2 regions of the Pleomorphomonas sp. T1.2MG-36 genome follow, and region 1 is predicted to be linked to the other one. Evidence: predicted binding sites of a transcription regulator. Region 1 holds the regulator's gene; the other holds the start of a gene.
The links. The regulator LexA, encoded in region 1, represses DNA repair genes until DNA is damaged. The targets are predictions, from matches to a motif close to TGTTCNNNNTGTGTTCNG.

Region 1 (3,132 bases):
CTGCCGATGCTTCGTGCGCTGCTCCTCGATCTCTCGATCGAGCCGCCCTTGCGGCGTTTCCCGCAATTTCTCGGCAATCTCGGAAACTCGCTCTGAATAGGTGACGGTGCCCGCGATCGGTGCGGATGGAAGCTGGGGCTACCGCTCTCACGGTTCGTACGTTGTAGCCGCGCAAACGCGCCCACTCGGCAAGCGAGACGCCCTCTCGCTCCATCTGCGACATGACTAGGGCCGTGGCATTTGGCATTTTCTATAATCCATGCTTCATTATCGAAACATGGAATCATAATGTCACGGTAATGTGTCATGTCAAGTCAACCAAACCGCAAAATTTTCGATACTGAAACATTGCGCGCAATCGGAACCCGCATTCGCGAGGCGAGAGGCGAGACCACCCAGGAGGTCTTCGCAGCAATGATTGGCGTCACACGTTCGGCGCTGACCAACTATGAAGCGGGACGGCGATTGCCCAATGATATTGTTCTACGCAAGATCAGTGAGGTCTCAGGCAAATCAGCGCCGTACATTTTATTCGGAAACACAATAACTCCATTTGAAGAATACAAAAGAGACATAAATCAACTAATAATGGAGAAATCACAAAAACGACCAGGGTTCATTCCACGATTTCAAATATCAGATGACGAGATAGCCCTTATTTCTCTTTTCCGATTGGTATATATCTATGATAATGGTCTCGATATTGTCGAATACATCCTGAAAAAGGCAAAAGAAGCAATACAAACTGAGGTTGAATTCTCGGGAGCACCCGTTTTTTGGGGAATGGGATACGTAGAACAGCTTGAGGATGTTCTAAAGAGGCGATACTTCCAGGAAGGTTTTGATCCAGACTTTTCGTATTGGGTCACTTTTTGGGAAGAGAAGCGCGCTCGGGAAGAAGCCGCCACTGAAGGCGGTGACAAATAGGGTTACAACACCGCTCAACCAAGGTTCCGTCGCTCACCGGTGGTTTACCAATAACAATTGCAAAAACAAACACTTAATAAATACGTGTCGGAGTTTGGTATAGGGTTTCGAATGGTTACCAATTGCGGACCCGAATTCATAAATAAAATCAATCGCTTATCTCCAAACTCCGACATTTAATTATCGGAGTCCAACGACATTTATTTATTGCGCGTCCATTTTCCTTGCTTTTCCGGCCTCGCCGGAACCCCGACCGGCAATCCCCATTGCGGAACACACACGGAACATGTTAACTCTGTTCGTGATTTGTACCGAATCGCGTTTCGGCGCAACCGATGCGCCGGCCGACCAGCGGGGACCAGACGATGCTCACGCGCAAACAGCTCGAACTCCTGATGTTCATTCATGAGCGTCTGAAAGAGTCGGGCGTGCCGCCATCCTTCGACGAGATGAAGGACGCGCTGGATCTCAAGTCGAAATCCGGCATCCACCGTCTCATCACGGCCCTCGAAGAGCGCGGCTTCATCCGCCGCCTGCCAAACCGAGCGCGGGCACTCGAAGTCATCAAGCTGCCCGAAACCATGCAGCCGGGGATCGGCCGCGCCCGCAAGGGCTTTGCGCCGGCGGTGATCGAAGGCGACGGCGGCCGCAAGGCTCCGCCGGCCAGCGCCGCCTCGCCCGCGCTCGACAGTCGCGACACCGTGCCCGTGCCGGTCATGGGGCGCATCGCCGCCGGTGTGCCGATCGCCGCCATACAGAACCAGTCGCATATCCTGCATGTACCGATCGATCTTGTGACCGGCGGCGAGCACTACGCCCTTGAGGTTCGTGGCGACTCGATGATCGAGGCCGGCATCCTCGATGGCGATACCGTCGTCATCAAGAAGTCCGACACAGCGGACTCCGGCGACATTATTGTGGCGCTGGTGGACGATGAAGAAGCCACGCTGAAGCGGCTGAGGCGCAAGGGCGCCTCCGTGGCCCTTGAAGCCGCCAATCCAGCCTATGAGACGCGCATTTTCGGACCCGATCGCGTGCGCATCCAGGGCCGTCTCGTGGCACTGATGCGTCGCTATTGACCGTTCGCTGATGGTAGGGGACTGGCGCAGGCAACCGCGCCCGCCGTCGACGACTGAAGAGGTCGTCGAATCCCCCTGCTGAGTTGCGCGCCCATCTGCCTACTTGAGCAACCGGCTTTCCTGCGACGGGTGCAGCAGCGACGTGTCTCCGTAGGAATAGAACCGGTAACCGTCGGCAATGGCGTGGGCGTAGGCGGCGCGCATGGTCTCTAGACCGGAGAACGCCGACACCAGCATGAACAGCGTCGATTTCGGCAGATGAAAGTTCGTCATCAGCAGATCGACAGCGCGAAAGCGATATCCCGGCGTGATGAAGATGTCGGTCGCTCCGGCAAACGGTTTGACCTGTCCATCTTCGCCGGCCGCGCTCTCCAGCAGGCGCAGCGAGGTCGTGCCGACGGCCACCACCCTGCCCCCGCGCTCGCGAACGGCATTGAGCGCGTCTGCGGTCTCCGCCGAGACGTGACCGATTTCGGCATGCATCTTGTGGTCCTCGGTATCGTCCACCTTCATGGGAAGGAAGGTGCCGGCGCCGACATGCAGCGTCACGAAATGCCGGTCGATGCCGCGTGCCGTGAGACGATCTAGAAGCTCCGGGGTGAAATGCAGCCCGGCCGTCGGCGCGGCGACCGCCCCGCTCTCACGCGCATAGACGGTCTGGTAGTCCGCCCGATCATGCTCATCCTCGGCCCGGCGCGCGGCGATATAGGGCGGTAATGGAATGTGGCCGACCGTTATCAGCGCCAAGTCGAGATCCGGTCCGGAGCGATCGAAGGCCAGGGTAACCTCTCCGTCCCCGCCCTTCTCCGCAACGACCGCGCCTAGAGGAGATGCGTCCGGATGGGAGCCGGAGAACACCACGCGGTCGCCCGCACGCAGCTTGCGCGCACCTTTGACGAACGCCCGCCAGCGATCGGGAGCCTCACGCATGTGCAACGTGGCCGACAGACGAACGGGCTCGCCCCCCTCGCGATCGCGACGCCCCTCGAGCTGGGCTGGGATGACCTTGGTGTCGTTGAACACCAACGCGTCGCCCGGCCGCAGAAGATCGGCAAGATCGCGCGCATGCCGATCCTCGAGAGGTTCACCCGGCTTCACCACGAGAAGGCGCGATGCGTCGCGCGGA
Region 2 (3,132 bases), 150 kb from region 1:
CCGCCATTGCCCACGCTGAAGGAAGGATCGTCGCATGAAACGCCCTAACCCTCAGCTCCACCCACCTCCGATTTGCTGACCAATGGCGCCATCCTTGGTGCCCCTGAATTTAGGCCATGCCTCCGACGAAACCACTCAGTTCGTCAGTCCTGACAAACGCCAAACGCACTGGGCCACCGCAGCCCCTTGCCCAACATTTTTCGGTAGCTTGCACCTCATCGAGGTAATCCTGCTCTCGGCCCGCCAGAGACGCCCTAAACAGGTAATGCACATGGCCGCACACCTTGCATGTGCATTCGAGCTTCTGAGCCTCTGAAAGATCCTGGACTTGGATCTGAGATTGCCATCCACCTTTGTGCTTCGCCATCACCAAAAATCCTCTGACGTCGGAACGCGTGTGTAAGAGATTTTACCGCCCACATTTCCGCCTTTGGGTGGCTTCCATGTGCCAAGGCTCACAACGGTTCCGGCGTATTTGGCGTTCAAGGCATCTACGGCGACGGATGCTGCCTCCCAGCACTTTCGCCTAGTATCGTCCGCAAGGAGAAAGTCCAATTGCCGTTCATTCGCGGGCGTCAGTTCGAGAAGCGTCACACCAATCCGAAAAACAGACAGCCGCTCTGGGTGCTCGGAATCGAAGGCCTGCCAAAGCAATGCGAGAGCGGAAAGGATGGCCTGATCATCGTGGACCACGGGAAGCGGAAGCTGCCTAAACCACGATCCCTCGCGTAGGGAAAGCCAGAGCGATAAGGCCCCGGCATAGTAGCTTTCCCGCCGGAGACGTCTGGCCGCTTTCGTCAGCAACAAGCGGCTGATGTCCTTAGCTCCTGTCCTCGTGCGAGATTCTGGAGGCAGAACGCGACCATGACCGAACATGCCGCGTTGGCTCGTTGGGGCTTGGATGTCGTACCCATGGAGCGCATACCACATCCGCTCACCGACGACGCTTCGCCAGATTTTCCTCATGTGTTTCGGCTGGAGGTTATAGAGATCCTCAGCCGTATAGATGCCCATGCCTTTTAAGCGGAAAGCCAAACGCGAGCCGACGCCAGGGATGTCGTCCAAGCCAACCTTGAACAACGGGGCGGGCATATCCTTGGGATGCCAGACGGCCATCCCGTCCCCATAGCTCCCTCGGCTCCGCTTCCCCGCTTTGCAGGCCATTTTTGACAGCTGCCTATTGGCCGCAAAGCCAATCGTCGAGGTTATGACCGGCGTCACATGATCACGGATTGTCGTCTTCACCCGCCAAGCCAGATCTTCGGGGTGTTGTCTCCCGTCCTCGGCCAAGACACATGTCAGCTCGTCGATCGACTTCGCGGTATCAATCGGAATGATCGTCTCGATTTCCGACAGGAGCGCGTTATGAGCCCGGCGGTACAAGTCTGGTTTCTGAGGGACGGTCACGAGATCGCAGCATTTGGCTAACGCCTCTCCAACACTCATCAGCGACGTGATGCCGGCGTTCTTGGCCTCCCTCGAAACCGCGATCAGCATCGCCCGGTCGCCGCCGCCTTCATACGGGACGACACCCACTGGACGGCCACGGAGTTTGCGGTTCGCCGCCTGTTCGACGCTCGCGAAAAAGCCGTCGAAGTCTAGGTACAACCTCTCAATGGTTTCCGGCTGTCTCATTTTAGACTCGCATGCCTGGGTGAATGTTCGCGTTATGTTCTTGATCTGAAGTGTCGTCAATCCTGACAGGTGCGAGTCAGTTGCCGTCGAGAGTCAGCAATTGACGCTCTGTCTAGACGACTACTTTCCTTGGAACGCTACTTGGTACATCCCATATTGCGAAGTTATTTGAATAACTTGGCGTGTGATGCTTTGGTCGTTGCCCGCCATTCGGCATGCGCCCGGAGCACGCTTCGGAGGTCGGACCTCGTCGACGCAGGCAAATCTGAGAATCCGTCTGCGTCACCGAGCGCTTGCAGCTCTTCGCCAATTTCGGCGAAGACGCGGCCGCCGAGAAGACGTCGCGCTCGTCCTAGAGCGTGACGCCGGTTCCTCAGTACCTGTCCCGTCACGCCTTGAGCCTGGAGCCAATCCGAAAATCCGCCGTCGGTCGCCGGCACGCTTTCCCCCCTGTGTCTTGCGAGGATCAGGCGACCGATGGCCTCCGCCAGCGGCGCCGGGACCGCATTCGCAATCATCTGATCAATGTCCCGGACACGCCGAGCGGGACTCCAATCCCAATCCTCGGGGAATCCCTGCAAATGCGATGTCTGCTGCTGGCTGAGATGCGGCACCTTGTTCGCTGGCACGGGATCCAACGGCGAAGGATTCGACAGATATCCAGACGCAGGCGGCTCGCGTGATGTCCGCACCAGTGCCGGCGCCGGCTCGTCGATCGACCTTACGCCGCGACCGCCGCCGAATGGGCGAACGAATATGTATTGCCCGCCGCTCGCCCCTGGGCTTCGCGATGCGGTCCGCAGCGTGGGATCAGGTGCATCCGTCGGCCAAACCGCAGCGCATCCGTATCGGCGGGGGGGGATGTAGACCTGTCCCCCGACATCGTCGCCGAGCACGTCGCGGATCGTCGTCTGTCGTGATCGCCGTGCTGCACCGATTTCAGACGTGAGGAAGTCGTCGGCTTCCCCGAGACGTCCGACGACGATCAGCCGTCGGCGGGTTTGCGCGACACCAAGCCAGGAGGCATCGACGACGATTTCAGTCAGCCCGTATCCCGCTCTTTTGAGAATTTCCCGCGAGCGTGCCCAAGTCGCGGATTTCTGCGCCCGCGCTACATTCTCCATCAGGAACCAATGAGGCCGGGCAATCACGATCGTCATCGCGAAAGCAATCATTAACTCCGCGCGTTCGCCTTCGATTCGCGGGCCAGCGGGCGAGAAATCTTGGCACGGTGGCCCGCCAACAATGATGTCTGGCTGCAGGTCCAAGACCGTCGGGGCGAGTGTGACGACATCCCGGATGTCGGCGAGGTGAACATGGTCGCCCACATTGCGTCGATAGACATCGACCGCCGCATCCCAAAAATCGAATGCTCCGACGACATCGAATCCGACTCTACGAAGGCCTAGCGACAGGCCGCCAGCGCCGCAAAAAAGATCGACCACCCGCACCCTCTTCCCTCCTGCGAATCCTCAATCGTAGAGGGAATTCGTACCC

Region 2: QQZ18_RS02045 (Y-family DNA polymerase) is a predicted target of LexA. The motif match lies at 1,660-1,677, and genes of this name have one in related genera.

The regions. Positions count from the first base shown of each region.
Region 1 covers NZ_CATNLY010000001.1:563,780-566,911, forward strand. The annotation lists gene QQZ18_RS02720 (helix-turn-helix domain-containing protein) at 307-927, shown strand; gene lexA (transcriptional repressor LexA) at 1,293-2,006, shown strand; gene queA (tRNA preQ1(34) S-adenosylmethionine ribosyltransferase-isomerase QueA) at 2,106-3,132, opposite strand, start outside.
Region 2 covers NZ_CATNLY010000001.1:418,089-421,220, forward strand. The annotation lists gene QQZ18_RS02040 (DUF2958 domain-containing protein) at 1-38, shown strand, start outside; gene QQZ18_RS02045 (Y-family DNA polymerase) at 367-1,635, opposite strand; gene QQZ18_RS02050 (DNA cytosine methyltransferase) at 1,800-3,080, opposite strand.